DNA from 4 places in the Alkalihalobacterium sp. TH-98 genome. Region 2 is predicted to be linked to each of the others. Evidence: riboswitches for the same ligand, from Rfam matches in the RefSeq annotation. Region 2 holds a riboswitch; each other region holds the start of a gene.

Region 1 (5,280 bases), on a different contig from region 2:
GACCTGCATTTTTAATATCTTCTGTAACGTTTTCGAACTTTTCGAAGTTCTCTTTGAACTTGTTTGCAAGCTCTTGAGCTTTTTTATCGTACTCTTCGCCATTAGCCCAAGTCAGCTTCGGTTGAAGAACTTCATCTGGAACACCAGGGCAGTGAACAGGGACGTTCAGGCCGAAAATTGGATCTACTGAGAATTCAGCAGAGTTTAATTCGCCTTGAAGAGCCGCTTGGATCATTGCACGAGTGTAAGCTAAGTTCATACGCTTCCCAACACCGTAAGGACCGCCTGACCAACCTGTATTCACTAGGAACACTTGTGCATCGTGTTGCGAGATTTTTTCACCTAACATTTCAGCATAACGACGAGCTGGTAATGGAAGGAATGGTGCACCGAAACAAGTTGAGAATGTTGCTTCAGGCTCTGTAACCCCACGCTCAGTTCCTGCTAGTTTACTAGTGTAACCAGATAAGAAGTGATACATCGCTTGCTCTTTTGTTAACTTACTGATTGGAGGTAATACACCGAAAGCATCAGCAGTTAAGAAAATAATTGTATTTGGATGGCCAGCAATACTTGGCATTAATGTATTTGGAATAGCCTCTAGTGGGTAAGCTACTCGAGTATTTTCTGTAAGGCAAGTGTCATCGTAATCAGGATTTCCTGTTTTTTCATCAAGAACAACATTCTCTAATACTGAACCAAAACGAATTGCATTCCAAATTTCTGGCTCTTTTTCATAAGATAAATTGACGCATTTAGCATAGCATCCGCCTTCAACGTTAAATACCCCGTTGTTAGACCAACCATGCTCATCATCACCGATCAGGTAGCGGTTAGGATCTGCAGATAACGTTGTTTTACCCGTTCCAGAAAGTCCGAAGAATAGGGCAACGTCTCCTTCTTTACCAGCATTTGCTGAACAGTGCATAGAAAGAACATCTTGTTCTGGTAATAAGTAGTTCATAATAGAGAAGATTGATTTTTTCATTTCACCAGCATATTCAGTACCGCCAATTAGAACAACTCTCTCTTCGAAAGAAACAATAATGAATGTTTCAGAGCGAGTCCCATCCACTTCAGGGTCTGCTTTAAAGTTCGGAGCAGAAATAACCGTGAATTCAGCTTCGTGGTTTTCTACTTCTTCTTGAGATGGACGGATGAATAATTGTTTTGCAAAAAGGTTATGCCAAGCATATTCGTTAATTACTTGGATTGGTAGACGATAGCTTTTATCAGCACCAGCAAAGCCGCGGAAAACAAAAAGTTCTTCTTGTTCTTTTAAGTAGTTCATTACTTTGTTATATAATTTAGTAAATACTTCTTTTTCAATTGGTTGGTTAACAGAACCCCAGTCAATTTTGTCTTTAACTGAGTCTTCCATAACGATAAATTTATCTTTAGGTGAGCGTCCAGTGTATTTTCCCGTAGCTACACTTAATGCACCTGTTGAAGTTAAAGCACCTTCATTTCTCATTAGTGACCTTTCGACTAATTTAGAAACAGGAAGATCTAGGTGAACATTCTCTCCTCGTAAAATATGCTCTAATTCAGTAGCGAAGCTAATTGTACTCATTGGTCACAAAACCCTCTCTTTTTTATATTTTATAATTATGTTAGTTAGGATTAACAATTAATTTTTTATGTTGAAATTAGTATAACACATTTTACTAAATAGTCTATACTATTATTTCAATTTGTGTGCAAATAAGTTGAAAAATCATGTGTCTAATTTAGTATGGGGTTTATTATATATGAAGGAAAACAGTTTTTGTAACTTGGAAACGCTTTTATAAAGTATCATAATGTTTAAACCTGTATATATAATTGTACCATTCATAAACGCAATCTACTGTTAAAAAAGTTACATTTTAAAGGAATAAAAAAATTAAGAAAAGTACGGCAAATGGATAAGTCATAAGTGAAAAATAGAATTAGGACTAGTAATCATGTGGCCTTTTTATCTATGCTGCATAGTATAGAGGGAAAAGGAGGGAGTGCAGTGGACAGTATTTCAATAATGGACCTTGCGACCGTTTCAGCTGTCGTTGCTGCATTAGTTACGGTTGTAGGAAATGCTTTTAATATTGATAAAAAGTATCGTGCATTGCTAGCCATCGGAGTAGCCTGTCTATTATGGTTTATTCCGAGAGAATGGGGAAATGAAGTGCTAGTTGCTTTAGTGATCGGTTTAACGGCGAGTGGTGTGTACAGTCAGGTGAAACCGAGAGATAATCAAAATGAATTATTAAGGATGCAAATGCGTGAAGAAATTAGAGAAGAACAGGATCAACAAAGGCAAAACCAGATGCAACCAAACCAAAACATGAATCATTATCAAACGACTAATCAACGTTCCAATCGTAATCCTAACCAAAATCAAAATCAAAACCAAAATGTAAACCATAACAATAATCAAGATATAGATACACCTTATTAACCTCATTTTATATTTTGTTTTTTTCGACTTTTATAGATGTCAACTAGCAATAGTTGACATCTTTTACTATGTAAGTTATGATATGTCGCGAACGGATACTCTTATCCCGAGTCGGTGGAGGGACAGGCCCGAAGAAACCCAGCAACCAACACCTAGAAAAAAGGTGAAAAGGTGCTAACCTGCAAAGCGCATGCTTTGAACGATAAGAGGTTAAAGGTGATAAGTCTAACCCTTTTCCTCATGAGGAAAAGGGTTTTCATGGCTATATATGTCTTAATTTTTTACTCACGATGGTGAGGGAATGAGTGCCGTATCAATATTTAACACATTTTATGGGGAAGCTACTTTTATAGGATTGTATTCACCCTAAAAGATGTGTAAAAGGAGGATACTGTTAGATGGTAGAAAAGAAAAGTCGTCGCTTATTCACTTCAGAATCAGTGACAGAAGGGCATCCCGATAAAATTTGTGACCAAATTTCGGATGCGATTCTAGATGCAATCTTAACAAATGATGCGAATGCACGTGTAGCTTGTGAAACTTCAGTAACTACAGGGCTAGTACTTGTAGCGGGTGAGATTACGACAAGTACATACGTTGATATTCCGAAGATCGTTCGTGAAACGGTTCAAAACATTGGCTATACGCGAGCGAAGTACGGATTTGACTCTGAAACGTGTGCCGTATTAACTTCAATTGATGAGCAATCTGCAGATATTGCTCAGGGGGTAGACCAAGCCCTTGAGGCTCGTGAAGGACAAATGTCTGATGAAGAGATTGAAGCGATCGGTGCTGGAGACCAAGGATTAATGTTTGGTTACGCTGATAACGAAACGGAAGAATTAATGCCGCTTCCAATTTCTTTAGCACACAAATTATCTCGACGCCTGACTGAAGTACGTAAAGAGGACATCCTTCCATATTTACGACCAGATGGAAAAACACAAGTAACCGTAGAATATGATGAGAACGGAAAGCCGGCAAGAATTGACACGATCGTTATTTCTACTCAACATCACCCTGAAGTAACGTTAGAACAAATTCAACGTAATATTAAAGAGTATGTCATTAAACCAGTTGTCCCTGCTGAGTTAATTGATGAACAAACAAAATACTTTATTAATCCAACGGGTCGTTTTGTAATTGGTGGACCTCAAGGAGATGCTGGATTAACAGGACGTAAGATTATTGTTGATACCTATGGTGGTTATGCTCGTCATGGTGGGGGAGCATTCTCAGGTAAGGATCCAACAAAGGTTGACCGTTCTGGTGCATATGCAGCTCGTTACGTTGCTAAAAATATCGTAGCTGCCGGTTTAGCTGATCGTTGCGAAGTACAACTTGCTTATGCCATTGGTGTTGCACAACCAGTATCCATCTCAGTTGATACGTTTGGAACAGGTAAAGTATCAGAAGAAGTACTAGTAGGACTTGTTCGTAAGCACTTTGATCTTCGTCCAGCTGGTATTATCAAAATGCTAGATCTTCGTCGTCCGATCTATAAGCAAACTGCTGCTTACGGTCACTTTGGACGTAATGATATTGATCTTCCTTGGGAGCAAACAGATAAAGCGGATGTTTTAAGAACAGAAGCACTATAATATAGGAAAGAAAGGAGCGAATTTTCGCTCCTTTTTTTTATGATAAGGTTTTGAAGAGGTCTACCACCAGCGCCTTGTCTCAGTTAGAAGAAGCCAGCTTAATGTGTGAACGTGACATTTCGTAAGCTTTCTCATATTGGATCAGAAGGTTGTCAAAGATAACTTCCCATGATTGTGTTCTGGCATACTTTCTTGCTTCATAGCCCATCTGTAAGCGCAGCGTATGGTCAGTTAATAGTTTTTCAATGGCATCAATAAAGGATTGTGTTTTTTTCGCTTCACAAATTAATCCTGTTTTTTCATGATGTACAATCTCAGTGACGCCACCTCTGTTGGCGACAATCGCCGGTGTTCCTGATGCTAAAGCTTCTAAAACGACATTGCCGAATGTTTCAGTAGTAGACGGGAACACGAACAAATCTGCTAATGCATAGATAGAAGCTAACTCATTGCCCGCTAAATAACCAGTGAATGTAATGTTTTGATTAAAGCGTTCTTTATATTCATTTAAAAGCGGACCATCCCCAACATAAATCCAATGAATTTCATTCCTCAGATGTTCTGGAAGTTGTTCCATGACTAATCGTAATGTGTCTAAGTCTTTTTCAGGAGCCATTCTTCCTACGTAAAGAAGGATATATTTTTTGCGTATGTTAAAACGGTCGTATAGACTGATATCCTTTTCTTGCGGACTGAATTGAAAACAATCTACACCTCGAGTCCAAAGTTCAATATTTGTAAATCCCCGTTTGGCTAAATGGGTCTTCGTTTCTTTCGAAGGAACAAAGGTTTTGTTGAAATGAGAATAAAACCACTTCATAAATTTCCATAACCACTCAGACATAAAGGTTAGCTTATAGTATTTTAAGTAATGGTCGAAGTGGGTGTGGTACGAACCGACCATTGGAATATTATGTTTTTTTCCATAATGAAGTCCGCTTAAACCGATATTAAACGGAGTTGTAATATGAATGAGGTCGGGTTTAAAGCTGTCCATCTGTTGCCGAATAGTAAATGGATTAGGAAGGGCCATCCGACATTCAGGATACAAGAAAAAAGGTAAGCTAAAAAATGAGTGAATATGATTAGAGTACAAGTCAGTTTGTTGGATAGTTTCAGGAACAAATAATTGGTAAGGTACATTTCTATGCTCAAAGTGATTGACTAGTCGTTGTAAAGTTCTAGCTACACCATTTACTTGTGGTGTAAATGTATCAGTAAATAAAGCTATTTTCATTTGTA
Region 2 (5,280 bases):
TCGTATCACAAGCATCTACGACAAAATCTAATCCATGACTAAAGAAATCCTCATATGTTTCTTCTGTATAAAACATCTTTAAGGCAATAACTTCACAGTCAGGGTTAATATCTTTGATACGTTCTTTCATTAACTCCACTTTCGGTTTTCCTACAGTAGATAATAGTGCATGAATTTGACGATTTACATTTGTAATATCGACATCATCTTTGTCCACTAATACTAATTTTCCCACACCTGACCGAGCAAGAGCTTCGGCTGAAAATGAACCTACTCCTCCTATTCCTAACACGGCAACTGTACTGTTCTTTAAAGCTTGTACGCCGTCTTTTCCTATCGCTAATTCATTTCTTGAAAATTGATACAACATTCGTTCCTCGTCCTTTCTCTCTATAAAAACACATTCATTAACTGTTGGCTTTTTTTAATATACTGATTATACCTATAAAAGTAGTCGGGGTAAAATATACCATAGCTGCCATAAAAAATCTATAGTGTTAAGAAACCTATTTTTACTCATTATTATTATGTACCAAAAGACCAGCAGACATAAGAAAAAGCTGACTATATGTATCCACTTCTTTTCGACATCATCACGTGTAGTAAATACACATTACACATCGATTGAGAAGCGTAACAGTCAGCTCGGATTGTTAATAAAATAAATAAGAGACCCAAAGTGCCGTAACTCCCTAGTTTTGAACCTGCTCTCGCAGGTGGGTGTCCAGCTTCTTTCTTTATACGTCCTCACAAATGAAGGCATGTATTCCAAAAGAAGACTTAATACTCCCAATAAAAAAGTGTTGGCTCAAAACTGTCAGTCGCTCACGAACACGCTAGGACTCTTACTTTGTTAAGGAAATAATAGCACAAAAAAGGATGAGGTTCAAGCGGAAAAATAAATTTTTCAGAATTTTCTATTAAGTGTATTTTTGCGAAATGAAATAAGCTATGCTAAAGTGTCAGTAGGAATTATGAAAGGTGGAAGCGACCGTTTAGCGGCGGATGGACTGGAGCCCTTCGTATGAGATACACAGTGAGTGCTAACGAGCTGATGTTGACTTATCGTAAGGAGAAGAGCGAAGTCCACTAGACGCTGGGCGCTGGAACTAGACAATGAAAGGTGGAGGGGTGCCCTGCTTAGCGGCAAGAAGCGCTAGAGGGCCAGCAATTAGTGTCCTGACCTTTGCACACTTTTGAATGACCGAAGCGACCTCGAGCGGATGGACTGGAGCCCTTCGTATGAAACAAAGGCTACACGCTCTGATCAGTTTAAGATATCTTTAGCGGGCTCAGAAGGCCTTATTTATGGAAAATCGGCAACATTATGGATTTAGAGGACTGAGAGGACCCTATTTGCTTAAATTCACTAAAAGTGACTATAAATACTAAGGAATAAGGGCCTCTGAGTCCGTTACGTACTAAAAGGCATGCTTCTTAAAGGAATAAGGGCCCTTGAGTCCCCTAAAATTTTATTTCTACAAGCAAAGTTTCTTATCTTTTTTATAAAGGATGTTTTCCATGAAGCCTATTACAACACAAGTTTGCATTGAAGTCGAACAAAAAATCGAATATACGAAGAAGTACACAGTCGAAAGAAACTTCGACATGGAGCTCTTCAATGATAAAATTCGCTCACGAGACAAAGAGTTTCTTTTAGAACATGTATTTGATATTTCTTACCGTCAAGCAACAGAAAAGATTGGCTTTTTGTATTTGCATACAAATCAAGGTGTTTTACCACATCTCGTAAAAACCAATCCAACTCCTTTTATTGATACATTTAAGAAGGTAAAGCGACTTTATTAACAGCTACCTTACCTAATAACGGGTAGCTGACTTGCTGTAATAAAGGAGGTAAGTCATTCAAGGACTTGCCTTTAGTTAATTTAAGGATCACCGCTTGCTTTTCGTAAAAACCGGTTTCGATTTCAACCTCGCTTGATATACTTAGTAAATCCGCATAGAATTGTTCCTTTTCTGGTTCGGAAACAAAGACAATTACACTCAATTCATCGTTGGCTCTATCGTTTTGTTGTTGACTTAATGGACGATTAAACCCTTGAAATTGCTCATGCAGAACAAAATCTTCTACCATACTATTTGCTGTTGCATTCTTCCCTGCACCTGGACCGCTCATCGTAATACGGTCAATGGTTGCACCGTCAATACAGACACCGTTCGTCACTCCGTTAATATTATATAACGGATGATCTTTTGTAACGAATGCAGGTGATACAAACCCATGAATAACCCCAGCTTCAATGGAGGTTCTAGCAATCAATTTTATCGCTAATTCATTTCTTTCCGCAAAATCCATCGCCTCCTCCTCAATGACATTAATCCCCTTACAGGAAAAGTTATTTTCATTCGGCCATGAGTTAAACGCAAGACGACTTAAAATTTGGAGTTTATATAATGCATCATATCCTTCAATATCATCTGTAGGATCCGCCTCGGCATAACCTAATTGTTGCGCTTCTGCTAACACATCAGCAAACGACCGATTTTTCTCTTTCATTTCCGTTAAAATATAATTCGTTGTCCCATTCAATATTCCCGTCACAGAATGAATCGGGGTTGTAGAAAATAACGTTTTGAAGCTATTCACAATCGGTATTCCGCCACCAACAGCCGCTTCAAATCCTAAATAAACCCCGTTTTGGCGAGCAAGCTCTTCAAGTTCTTTACCGTGCTTTGCAATTAATTCTTTATTTGCTGTAATAATCGCTGTACCTGATTGAATGAGCTTCACAATATAGCCTTTAGCAGGTTCAACCCCGCCAATTGCTTCAAAGACAATATCGTACTGTTGATTAAAAAACTCATTAGGGTCACTTGTTATAAGTGTTTTTACTTGAGTATAACCACGATCTTTTGTATCGTCCTTCACGAGAATTTTTGTCACCTGAACTTCAGTTTGAAATATCTCCTTTAGTTCCTCTCTTGAATTCAGTAACCTCTCATAAATACCCGAACCGACTGTTCCGAACCCGATAACCCCAACATTTAACATCCTAAGCTCCTCCTTATATAAAACACTAACTTGCGCCCCGTTAACTCCTCAAGCATTGCATTACCGTTCATTTATACTTAGTACCGGCTCTATTCTTCAAACATCTACACCAACTATTTGTGCATAAAATAAAAAAACCTTTCCGATAAGGGAAAGGTTTTTTTTAAAAACGCCTCCACTTATCTTTCAGAGCAATTGCTCTGCTGAAATTAGCACCTTTGTTTGTCTGGCATACAAACCGGTTGCCGGGCGTCATCGGGTCAGTCCCTCAGCCTCTCGTGATAAGTTTTATATTTACAACTAATTATTTGAATTTTAATAGTTATGATTATAATGCGATTATTCTATCTTTGTCAACTTAAAGTTTATATTTGAACTTTCTTTTCTTCCTCTTTTTTAGGAACGGTAGATAAGTTCAGCTCACGTAATTGTGCCTCACTAACCGAACTTGGTGCATTAGTTAATAAACAACTTGCACTAGCTGTCTTAGGAAATGCGATTGTATCACGCAAGTTGTTTCGGCCTGCTAATAGCATAATAAGGCGATCTAGTCCTAACGCAATTCCGCCGTGTGGTGGTGTACCATATTCAAAGGCATCTAAAAGAAAACCAAATTGTTCTTTAGCTTCTTCTTCAGAGAAACCAAGAGCAGAGAACATTTTTACTTGTACATCACGCTGATAAATACGTTGAGACCCTCCACCAAGTTCATATCCGTTTAAAACTAGGTCATATGCTTCTGCACGTACTTGACCTGGATCCGTATCAAGCAGATGTAGATCTTCTGTTTTTGGACTAGTAAATGGATGGTGAAGAGCGACGTAACGATTAGCATCTTCATCAAATTCTACAAGTGGGAAATCAACTACCCATAAGAAATTGAATTTAGATTTATCGATTAAGTCTAGGTCTTTACCAAATTTAAGACGAAGTGCACCTAAGCTGTCATACACAACTTGTTTCTTATCCGCTGCAAAAAATAATAAATCGCCCGGTTCAGCACTCATCGCTTCACGCATGCCTGCAGCCTCTTCTTCGCTTAAGAATTTTGCGATTGGTCCTTTTAACTCGTTTTCTTCGACTTTAAGCCAAGCTAAACCTTTTGCACCATAAATAGCTACAAAATGTGCTAAATCATCAATTTCTTTACGAGTCAGTTTTGTAGCTGCCCCTTTTACATTCAAACCTTTTACAATTCCACCGTTAGCAATCGCATTAGCAAACACTTTAAACTGTGAGTTTTTCATTACATCTGTTAACTCGGATAACTCTAAGCCAAAGCGTGTATCTGGCTTATCTGACCCATATCGATTCATTGCTTCATCATACGTTAAACGCTGGAAAGGAGTTGAAACTTCAATTCCTTTTAGTTCCTTCATGATTTTTGCCATCATGTTTTCCATCATGGCAAGTAAGTCTTCTTTATCCATGAACGAAGTCTCGATATCGACTTGAGTAAATTCTGGTTGACGGTCTGCTCGTAAATCTTCGTCACGGAAACAACGAACGATTTGATAGTAACGTTCGAATCCAGATACCATCAATAACTGTTTAAAAAGCTGTGGTGATTGCGGAAGTGCATAAAATTCACCATGGTGCACACGACTTGGTACTAAATAGTCACGTGCTCCTTCAGGCGTACTTTTCGTTAACATTGGTGTTTCCATTTCTAAGAATTGCTCATTGTCTAGTGTATCACGAATTAATTTCGTCGTTTGATGACGTAATTTAAAGATGTTTTGCATATCTGGTCTACGTAAGTCTAGATAACGATAGCGTAAACGAACATCTTCAGAAGCATCTGTATCTTCTTCAATCTGGAACGGAAGCGGTTTAGATGCATTTAAAATTGTAATTTTATCAACATGTACTTCGACTCTTCCAGTAGGAATTTTTTCATTAATCGTTTCATCTTCACGTTTAACAACTGTACCTTCTACATCTAAAACAAATTCACCACGTACGCGATCTGCAATTGCATGGGCATCTTTTGATATTTCAGGGTTAAAAACGACTTGAACAATCCCTGAGCGATCTCGTAAATCAATAAAAATAACTTGCCCAAGGTCACGACGAGTTTGTACCCAACCTTTTAATTGCACTCGTTCTCCAATTGTATTTTCCAATATTTGGCCGCATTGATGTGTTCTCCCTATCATTCTTACTCCTCCTTTAATCTATCTTGCATATATGTAATAAAATCATTGAGTGATACTTCAACTTGCTCTCCAGTGCTCATTTCTTTAACATTAATTTTATTAGCT
Region 3 (5,280 bases), on a different contig from region 2:
GTGTTAATGACAACAGCGTCACCTTCTCCACTTTCAAATGATGGAGCAAGTAATCTTGCTTCAACAAGTGTTGAGAAGTCTAAGTTTTTCGGATTTGACACGATATTTTCACGTTGTGCTAATTGTCCTTCTTCAACGTCTAGCTCAATGACACCTGCGCGCTCAAAGATAGGTAAAATACGACCGTGGTCACTGAAAGAATCACTCATGATGATTTTTGCTCCATCAGGTAGCTCATCTAAGCTACTGAATTCTTTTGAATAAACACCAATAGGTTCAGCATGAATTGGCCCAATGCTTTCAAATTCATAACCAAATTCTTCGATTTGCATTGCTAAATAACCTGGCGTTTGGAAGTAGTTTGCATCTAGCTCGCCTTCATTTAATGCTTGGTTTGGTAAGATATAATCTGTGAATGTTTTAATTTCTAGATCAATCCCTCTTTCAGCTAAGAGTGGAGCAGCAAATTCAAGTACTTCTGTATGTGGAACAGCAGATGCCCCTACAACTAATTTAACATTCTCTTCTTGAGTTGCTTCTTCTCCTGGAGTTTCTTCTGTTTGTGGCTCTTCAGCACCACCACCACATGCTACTAATGATAAAGATATTGCTGCAGCTCCAATTAAACTTAAGAACTTTTTCATTTCTTTTTCCCCCTTATTAACGTTTGTCAGTTTTATATGTGAAATAATCTCCAATCCATTGAATAATGAATACGATCAATAAGATTGTGATTGTTGCCACCATGGTAACAGTTGTATTGTTTCGTTGGAAACCTTCTAAATAGGCAAAGTGACCAAGACCTCCAGCACCGATAACCCCTGCCATCGCTGTGTAACTAACTAAAGCAATTGCGGTTACCGTGATCCCTGAGATTAACGCAGGTAAAGACTCTGGAATTAACACCTTATAAATAATTTGCCAGTTTGTTGCCCCCATCGATTGTGAGGCTTCAATAACACCTTTATCAATTTCTCTTAAGGCGATTTCCACCATACGGGCATAGAAAGGAGCCGCACCAATAATTAAAGCAGGAAGCGCTGCATTTGCTCCTAACATCGTTCCCATTAACATTCTCGTAAATGGGATGAGTAGTACAATTAAAATGATAAAAGGAATAGACCTGAACACATTGACAATCGTACTTACGATTAGATTAGCGGGACGGTTTTCCCACAGGTTTCCTTTACTTGTTAAATATAAGATAAGTCCTAAAACAAGCCCAATGGCGAATGTGGCTACAACGGAAATTGATGTCATATAAATGGTTTCGACCGTTGCTTCCCACAACTTGTCCCATTTCATTTTTGCAAACCATTCATTAAACATGATCGATCACCTCCACTTGTACTCCTTCTTCACGAATGAAAGCAATCGCACGATCAATTTCTACGACATCTCCATCAATCTGGATAAACAGTGTTCCGTATGCCCCTTCTTGCGTCTGCGAAATTTTACCTTGTAGAATATTAACTTCTATATCAAACTTCCGAATAATTTTCGTAATGAGGGGCTTTTCCGTCTCTTCCCCTATAAAACTTAATTGAACGACTTTTCCCGATTCATCTTCAATAATATGAGAGATCGTTTCCTTCGTTTCCTCTGGATCTGTCACCTGTTTTACAAATTGTTTTGTAATTCCAGCTTGCGGGTTTTTAAATACATCCAGAACAGGCCCCATCTCAACAACTTTCCCGGCTTCCATGACAGCGACACGGTGACAAATCTTTCGAATGACATGCATCTCGTGTGTAATCAAAACGATCGTTAAGCCGAGTTTTTTATTAATATCTACGAGTAGTTCTAGGATTGAGTCCGTTGTTTTTGGATCTAATGCTGAAGTCGCTTCATCACAAAGGAGAACTTTCGGATTGTTCGCGAGCGCTCTAGCAATCCCAACCCGTTGCTTCTGCCCGCCACTAAGCTGAGAAGGATACGAACCGCCTCTTCCTTCTAGACCGACGAGTTTAATCAGTTCTTCCACTCGTTTTTGACGCTGTTCTTTCGGTACGCCTGCTATTTCTAATGGGAAGCCTATATTCTCACTTACGGTTCTCGACCACAATAAGTTAAAGTGCTGAAAAATCATACTAATTTCTTGCCGTGCTTTACGTAGAGATTTCCCTTTTAACGAAGACATCTCTTTACCGGCAATAGTAACTGTTCCTTCAGACGGACGCTCAAGGCTATTCAGCATACGAATTAAAGTACTTTTTCCAGCACCACTGTAACCGATGATCCCGAATATTTCTCCGTCTTTAATTTCTAAGTCAACACGGTCGACCGCTGTAACAATTCCATCTTTCGTTTTAAAAAGTTTGCGAATGCCGCTTAAATTTATCATGGTGCCTCCTTTAATCGTTTTTTCTCTCTCGCCATCTTATCTATCTATTTATCTATCTATATTTTTCCTATTGGCTTACTAGTAATAAGGCTTGCAAACTCCTATATAGAGATAGTAGGTAAGTGTTGGTAATAAAAAAAACCTTCCCGTCAACAGATGAACAGAAAGGTTTAGTCACAATGTTAGTGTCCTTTCTCTCATCTTTCAAGGCATTTCACCTTGCAGGATTTAGCACCTTTCTTAACACATTTTCATGTTTTCAAAGGTTGCCGGGTTTCTTCGGGCCAGTCCCTCCACCACTCTGGATAAGAGCTTGAAGCTATTAAATTACTTTACTCAATGAAAGAATAATAACATGTGTCGAAAATTGTTGTCAACAGGTTTTAAATAAATGTTTATTTAACTTTTCTAAATACTAAATAAAAATAAATCGAACCAATTAAATACAAACAACCTGTAATCGTAAAAACGATAGCATAACCGTAATACGCCCCGTACATCATGACAAGCGTCATCGAAACCGGTCCCATGACTGCCCAGCCGAGTTGGAAGACCATTTGCCCTACTGAGTTAGCTAACCCCTTAATTGAGTCATCTACACTTCTCATCATTAATGACATCTGAATAGGGTTTCCGGCATTCATTAGTGCTTGACGGAAAAGGAAACCAATAACTGCCAACCATAAATTTTCTGTATAAGCTGTAAGTAAAAGGAAAGGTAAGGATGCTAACTGTAAAATAACTACCGCACGAACTTCACCAAAACGTTTTACAACGGCAGGACCAATCATAAACGCAACGGCTGTCATCGCTTGACCTAAAGATAAGATAATACCGACAAGTGATTTGCTAATTTCAAAGCGGTCTGTAAAATATATGTTCAAATACGGTATAACAAGACCGGAACCAAAGCCAATAATTAACTGTGCAATGGCAAAAAGAGCGATCATTTTTAGCCCGGACTTTTGTGTTTTAAAAATATTTTTAAATGAACTTGCTGCTGTTTTTTCGGTCTTAAGTTTTCTTTCTTCGTTAATCTTCATAATTGGAATGAGAGATGTAAAGAAAAATATGGACCCCACGAGCAATGTAATTCGTACACTCCACAACGCACTAAACGAAAATAATGCCTGTAAGACATCACTTAACGTACCACCTAATGCATTCCCTATGACATTTGCAACCATGATGAGGGCAAAATTAAAGCTAAATAAATGAACCCTTTGCTTTTCTGTAGAGTTTTCCGCTAAAAGCGGTATAGAAGACACTTGAATAAACGACATAAAAATCCCTGTGGCAAACGCACTAACAAGAAGCAGCGATTCCGCTTCTAATACGGATCGTGTTAACATCGTAACAGAAGCAAAGATTGCCCCAACTAATATAACTTTTTTTCGACCTACTTTATCACTCATAATTCCAGCTGGTAATAAAAAGATTGCTGACGCCATCGCTGTCATTGCAATTACTTTCCCGTTTACCTGGTCGTCATATCCGAGTTCACGTATATAATAGTTGTAAATGATCATGAAAATGCCCATCCCGACATTCACTAAAAAGGATGCGAGTAAAAATAACCGAACATTTTTGTTATAGCTCTTGAGCTGATTACCCCAATCGCCAATAAATTTTGACATGCTACAAACCTTCCCCGAAATTAATTTCGCTACCCTAAATATAATAGTCAATTATTTCGAGTTTGCCTAGAGTTTTGCATCAACTATTTTTTTGTAAAATTACGGTTATGTCCACGGTGCTTTCATATCAAGGGAAACCGTTCGATTTTTTAATGATACGGTGGCTGCGTGAAAGTAATGGAAAAAAAATTTCTCTAGTTCGCATAAACAGCAATGATGTCAGCTTCTCCTAAAGGGAATGAGAGGATCGATATATAGCCATATTGAAGGTTTAGCAGTCCCAACAGTTGACTTTTTTAATAAGATAACTGCGCTGACTAGTTACCTTGCTTATTTAAGCAAAAAAATGAGGGGGCAACAGCCACCTCATTTTTTCATTTCATACTTCATTTTCTTAAATTGAAAATACATAAAACAACCAACGCAAAACCCGAGCAAAGCGACTGAAGCTGCTATAGTAACCATTCCAACGAGAACCCATCCGAACCAATGGCCGGTTGTTAGCAACACAATCAACGCAATGCCTAATAAGCTTGCTGCAATCGTTTGATTGAAACGCTGCAGTTCGGCTGCTTCTGTTTCGTCATTAGAAACATCTTTTATCAGCATTTTCGCCACTTTAAATGTAATGTTTGCCTTAGGACCGAATAATAGCGGTAATAACACGATTAGTAAAGTAAGTGCTAGTAATGATACATTCTGAAGTAAAATTGAAACTATAGTGAGGACAACCATAACATACTGATTGGCTCTAACATAAGACTTTGGAATTTCTTTCATCTTTCCCCTCCTAATTCCGATTAACCTTATTAGTTTAATTTATTTTATGATGAACAGATCGATAAGGCAATAAAAAATTAAGTTTAGAAAGTAAAAAAGCGAGGGAATTTACCCCCGCTCTTTTCTAGCACCACCCTAAGTCACAATCATCCACATACTTCTCTTGTTTCTCTGGATGAGCATTCTCATAACGGTATACTTTATTACTGTCGAACTCAAAGCCTTCAGCCATCTCATACTGATTACCTTGGTTCGTCATAATTATTTTTCCGATACGAGCTTCATCCATGTATAAATTCATTGCACCGTTTTCTAATTTCCCATCCACCTTGCTTGTTACATCCACTTTTTTCATTTGCTTTTCAATCATCAAACAAAACCTCCTTCTTAACTCGGGCGGTTGTTTTTACAATTCCCCAAAAAGCAGTTTTTCAAACCAGCCACAGATGAGTCGCACCTAATTGTAGTCTATCAGTGTGGTTCTTTTATATAACGTAAAAAGAGGCTGACATCAAGGTT
Region 4 (5,280 bases), on a different contig from region 2:
ATTCTCCGGGGTTTATTACAGGAAAGCCAATTGTACTAGGTGGTTCACACGGGCGCGAATCGGCTACAGCTAAAGGTGTAACGATTTGTATTCGAGAAGCAGCCAAGAAAAAAGGTATTGATATTGAGGGAGCGCGTGTCGTCATCCAAGGTTTTGGAAATGCAGGAAGTTTTCTTGCGAAATTCATGCATGACCAAGGAGCGAAAGTAATTGGTATTTCAGATGCTTATGGTGCTCTGCATGATCCTGATGGCCTAGACATTGAATATTTACTCGATCGTCGTGACAGTTTCGGTACGGTCACAAATCTTTTCAAAGAAACGATTTCAAATAAAGAATTGCTAGAACTTGATTGTGATATCCTTGTACCAGCTGCTATTGAAAATCAAATTACAGAAGAAAATGCGGCAAACATTAAAGCTAAAATTGTCGTTGAAGCAGCCAATGGACCAACGACGTTAGAAGGAACACGCATTTTAACCGAAAATGATGTATTAATCGTTCCTGATGTATTAGCAAGTGCGGGTGGTGTGACAGTTTCTTACTTTGAGTGGGTTCAAAACAACCAAGGCTATTATTGGACAGAAGAAGAAGTTGAAGCCAAATTAGAAAAAGTAATGGTCCAAGCGTTTAATAACATTTATAACCTTTCTCGTGGTAGAAAGGTAAACATGCGCTTAGCTGCATATATGGTTGGTGTTCGTAAAATGGCTGAAGCTTCTAGATTTAGAGGTTGGGTATAATTATTTTAAAGTTGCATTAAAGAAATGTTAGATAATAAACTACAACCCTTGCATCGAATTGATGCAAGGGTTTATAGTTGTTAGAGATAAAACAAGAGGTGGAAATGTTATGATTCAAGAAGAAGTTATTATCGTTGGCGGAGGTCCATGTGGGTTAGCAGCAGCTCTTGCGTTGATGGATCAAGGGTATAACCCATTAGTGATTGAAAAAGATAACATTGTTAGCTCAATCTACCGTTACCCAACACACCAGACCTTTTTTAGTACCAGTGAGAAACTTGAAATTGGCGGGGTTCCTTTTGTAACGGTTGAAAGGAAACCTAAGAGAAATCAAGCTCTCTCTTACTATCGAGAAGTGGTTAAGCGTAAGGGAATTCGTATAAATGCTTATGAACAAGTAATAGAAGTAAATAAGAGAAATGATAGTACCTTTACTGTAAGTACATTTAAAAATAAAGAATTACCGGTTGAATATCATTGTAAGCATGTCATTGTGGCCACTGGTTATTATGATCATCCCAACATGATGGGGGTAAAAGGCGAGGATCAAAATCATGTTTTCCATTACTTTAAAGAGGCTCACCCATACTTTGACAAAGACGTCGTTGTGATTGGGGGCAAAAATTCAGCTGTTGATGCTGCACTTGAACTTGAGCGCGTTGGAGCTAGAGTAACCGTTCTTTACCGTGGTCATGAATTTTCAAAAAGTGTAAAGCCTTGGATCCTACCGGAGTTTGCAGCATTAATTAATAACGATCTAATTCAAATGGTTTTTAACGCCGAAGTGATTGAAATAAAAAAAGAATCTGTAGTATATGAAGTAAATGGAGTAAAAAGAGAAGAGAAATCAGATTTTATTTTTGCGATGACCGGTTACCATCCAGATCATTCATTTTTGCATAAAATGGGTGTAGGTACAGAAAAAGAAACTGGGAGACCAATTTTTAATGAGGTTACAATGGAAACGAATGTGGAAGGTATTTTTATAGCTGGTGTTATTGCAGCAGGAAATAATGCAAATGAAATCTTTATTGAAAACGGGCGCTTTCATGGTGGTTTAATTGCAGCTGAAATCGTTAAGAGAGATCGTAGTCGAAATTGATCAAAGGAAAGTAAAATTTAATAGACAGGGAGATTAGACATATGAGAAAGGTCGCTTTAATTACAACTGGTGGAACAATCGCATCCAAGAAAATAGCTAGTGGCTTGCTGTCATCAGGCGAGTTAACTGGTGAAGAACTAGCTTCACTTTGCCGATTGCCGTCTGATATTCAAGTAGAAGTCCATAGTTTATTTCAGCTTCCAAGCATGCATATCGATTTTGATCGGATGCTCGAATTAAAAAGGAAAATCGATGAAGTGTTTGAAGATCAATCAGTAAGCGGGATTGTCGTTACCCATGGCACAGATTCGTTGGAGGAAACAGCTTACTTTTTAGATTTAGCTGTTACCGACCAAAGAAAGATCGTTGTGACAGGTTCGCAACGCTCACCTGATGATCTCGGAACGGACGTTTATTCAAATCTTAGAAATTCAATATATGTTGCAGTCGATAAAAGCCTAGATAATATTGGGACAGTGATTGTATTTAATGAGCGTATCTGGTCAGCTAAATATGTAAAGAAGGTGCATGCATCAAATATGCAAGGATTTGAATCATTTGGTTATGGTTATTTAGGAATTATCGATAATGACGTTGTAAGTGTTTATCAAAAACCACTAGAAAGAGACTGCTATGTAATTAATGACCACCTCCCTCACGTGGAAATTATTAAATGCTATGCAGGTGCAGATGGTAAATTTATAAGATGTGCCGTGAGCGAGGGAGCAAAAGGAATCGTCCTTGAAGGGGTAGGAAGAGGGCAAGTATCTCCGCACATGGTAGATGATCTTTCGGAAGCTATAAAAGCAGGAGTTCAAGTAGTTGTTACTACTAGTGCTGAAGAAGGACAAGTACATACTTCCTATGACTATCGTGGTAGTGCCCATGACTTGAAATTAAGAGGTGTTTTCTTAGGAAAGGACTACGATTCAAAAAAAGCAAGAATAAAGCTTGCTGTATTAATTTCATCTGGGGAAGACATAGAAAAAGGGTTTAAAATATAAAGAATTGATTGATGTTCAGAGAGGATTGGAAGAACGTTGTTTTCGCTCATAACGGCAACCACTGGTCCAGCCATGGCTTTATTTTGTTATTTTTATCTAAAAAATGATGTCAGTCACCAAGCATTGCTAATGATCATAAAAACATTTATTATAGGAGCTCTCTTGGTGTTTCCAGTCATGGTCATTCAATATGCATTTGAAGTGGAAGGCGTATTTACCTCGGAGTTTACGATTGCTTTTCTCGGGTATGCGTTTACTGAAGAGTTCTTTAAATGGTTTCTCCTTTTTTTCTTTGCGTATAAGCATGCAACTTTTAATAAAACATATGATGGTATTATTTACGGGGTCTCTATTTCATTAGGGTTTGCCTCTGTAGAAAACTTTTTTTATATAATAGCAAATGGTCTAGAAACAGCTTGGCTTAGAGCTTTATTTCCCGTAAGTAGTCATGCGTTGTTTGGAGTAATCATGGGGTATTATCTGGGGAAAGCGAAGTTTTCAAGAAAGCGTCGTAATCGCTATGTGCTATTTTCATTATTGCTTCCCATTTTACTTCACGGAAGCTATGATTTAATATTATTAACAATGGACAGATATATTCACATTACGATGCTTTTATTTATGATTGGCTTGTGGACGTTTAGTATACACAAAGTGAAAATGGCAAACTAGATCGAGTGTTAGGGGTGTAAATATGACTGAAAACACAAGATATCGTGTTGTAATTCGTTGTCAAAAATGTGGTGAAAAATTTATCCTTCGCGGAAGCCGAGGAAAAGACGGTAACTATGAAACAGGATTTATTCGTTGTGTATGTGGGAATGAAGATGACTTACAAATAGATGCAACCCCTGAATAAAATAGAAAAGCGGAAGGGGTCTGCTTAAAATAAAAAAGTTATTCATACAAAACCTATTGCTTTTTTTGCATAATTCATGTAATTTAGTAACAAGTGAAAATTGAAAATTAATTTTCTTATCAAGAGAGACGGAGGGAATGGCCCGTTGAAGTCTCAGCAACCAGCTGTATCTATACAGTCAGGTGCTAATTCCAGCAAGCGTCAGTATAGCTTGATAGATAAGAAGAAGTATAGCCAATAGAAATCGTTTTCTTAGCCTTCTTCTTATTAATAAGAGGAAGGCTTTTTGTATTGATACGAGTAGAGGAGAGTTATGATGAACAAAGATCAGCTAGAAACAAAATTAGTACAAATTGGGAACCGATTAGATGAACATACAGGAACAATTAACACTCCTGTTTATTTTTCAACAGCGTACCGTCATACAGGAATCGGGGAGTCAACTGGTTTTGATTATTCAAGAACAGGAAACCCAACAAGGTTAGTACTAGAAAAAGCTATCGCTCAACTAGAGTCGGGTGATCAAGGATTTGCCTGTAGTTCAGGTATGGCGGCAATTCAAACTGTGTTTTCTCTATTTGAGCAAGGAGATGAAATATTAGCCTCAAGCGATTTATATGGTGGGACGTATCGTTTGTTTGAAAATGGTTGGAAAAATTGGGGCTTGTCATTTGCTTATGGTGACCCTAGAAACCTAGTAGAATTTGAAAAATTAATCACCAAAAAGACAAAAGCATTATTTATCGAAAGTCCAACTAACCCGTTAATGCAAGAAGCGGATTTATCAGTGCTAGGCCAATTAGCTAAAAAGCATAATCTCCTATTAATTGTAGATAACACATTTTATACACCTCTTTTACAGCAACCAATAAATGAAGGTGCTGATATCGTTATTCATAGTGCCTCTAAATATTTAGGTGGACATAATGATGTAATTGCAGGGTTAATTGTAGGTAAAGGTGAACAGCTTTGTGAACGAATAGCCTATTACCACAATGGAATGGGGGCCATATTAAGTCCATTTGATTCGTGGCTGCTAATACGAGGAATGAAGACCTTAACTCTTCGGATGGAGCAACATCAAAAAAATGCACGTGAAATTGCCGCGTATTTAGAAAAACATCCTGCAGTAACTGAAGTCCTGTATCCTGGTCGCGGTGGAATGCTTTCTTTCCGTATTAAAGATGCTAAGTGGGTTAATCCTTTTTTACAACAATTAAAGTTAATTTCTTTTGCAGAGAGTCTTGGAGGAGTGGAAAGCTTAATGACGTATCCGACGACACAAACCCACGCGGATATGCCGATAGAGGTACGGATTGCAAACGGGGTGTGCGACCGTTTGTTACGTTTTTCAGTAGGAATTGAAAATTGCCGAGATCTTATCGACGACTTAGATCAGGCCTTTAATCATGTGAATTCATAGAGGGGATGTATAAAATGAGTGAACAATTTTCTTTTCAAACACGCTTGCTGCATAATGATCAGAAAGTCGATAAGGAGACAGGTGCTGTAAGTGTGCCAATTCAACACGCTTCCACTTTTCATCAATTTGATTTTGATCAATTTGGAACG

What was found. Region 2 has a riboswitch for S-adenosylmethionine ahead of AC2VNP_RS15310 (homoserine dehydrogenase). Riboswitches for the same ligand answer to the same signal wherever they lie in the genome.
Region 1: another riboswitch for S-adenosylmethionine. It lies ahead of metK (methionine adenosyltransferase); the one in region 2 lies ahead of AC2VNP_RS15310 (homoserine dehydrogenase).
Region 3: another riboswitch for S-adenosylmethionine. It lies ahead of AC2VNP_RS07400 (methionine ABC transporter ATP-binding protein); the one in region 2 lies ahead of AC2VNP_RS15310 (homoserine dehydrogenase).
Region 4: another riboswitch for S-adenosylmethionine. It lies ahead of AC2VNP_RS03335 (methionine biosynthesis PLP-dependent protein); the one in region 2 lies ahead of AC2VNP_RS15310 (homoserine dehydrogenase).

Annotation. Positions count from the first base shown of each region.
Region 1 is NZ_JBYCKM010000004.1:70,755-76,034, reverse strand. It holds gene pckA (phosphoenolpyruvate carboxykinase (ATP)) at 1-1,573, opposite strand, end outside; gene AC2VNP_RS00910 (hypothetical protein) at 2,000-2,437, shown strand; SAM riboswitch class I at 2,536-2,646, shown strand; gene metK (methionine adenosyltransferase) at 2,836-4,038, shown strand; gene AC2VNP_RS00900 (glycosyltransferase family 4 protein) at 4,118-5,275, opposite strand.
Region 2 is NZ_JBYCKM010000044.1:50,067-55,346, reverse strand. It holds gene AC2VNP_RS15330 (tRNA threonylcarbamoyladenosine dehydratase) at 1-370, opposite strand, end outside; RNA gene ssrS (6S RNA) at 668-846, opposite strand; gene AC2VNP_RS15320 (hypothetical protein) at 1,197-1,337, shown strand; gene AC2VNP_RS15315 (hypothetical protein) at 1,522-1,809, shown strand; gene AC2VNP_RS15310 (homoserine dehydrogenase) at 1,784-3,016, opposite strand; SAM riboswitch class I at 3,193-3,304, opposite strand; gene aspS (aspartate--tRNA ligase) at 3,382-5,175, opposite strand; gene hisS (histidine--tRNA ligase) at 5,178-5,280, opposite strand, start outside.
Region 3 is NZ_JBYCKM010000017.1:39,923-45,202, reverse strand. It holds gene AC2VNP_RS07410 (MetQ/NlpA family ABC transporter substrate-binding protein) at 1-644, opposite strand, end outside; gene AC2VNP_RS07405 (methionine ABC transporter permease) at 661-1,329, opposite strand; gene AC2VNP_RS07400 (methionine ABC transporter ATP-binding protein) at 1,322-2,344, opposite strand; SAM riboswitch class I at 2,539-2,656, opposite strand; gene AC2VNP_RS07395 (MFS transporter) at 2,740-3,981, opposite strand; gene AC2VNP_RS07390 (DUF4395 domain-containing protein) at 4,348-4,761, opposite strand; gene AC2VNP_RS07385 (YusG family protein) at 4,886-5,131, opposite strand.
Region 4 is NZ_JBYCKM010000009.1:27,705-32,984, reverse strand. It holds gene AC2VNP_RS03360 (Glu/Leu/Phe/Val family dehydrogenase) at 1-743, shown strand, start outside; gene AC2VNP_RS03355 (YpdA family putative bacillithiol disulfide reductase) at 853-1,845, shown strand; gene AC2VNP_RS03350 (asparaginase) at 1,887-2,849, shown strand; gene prsW (glutamic-type intramembrane protease PrsW) at 2,886-3,521, shown strand; gene AC2VNP_RS03340 (hypothetical protein) at 3,544-3,708, shown strand; SAM riboswitch class I at 3,822-3,933, shown strand; gene AC2VNP_RS03335 (methionine biosynthesis PLP-dependent protein) at 4,025-5,131, shown strand; gene metC (cystathionine beta-lyase) at 5,146-5,280, shown strand, end outside.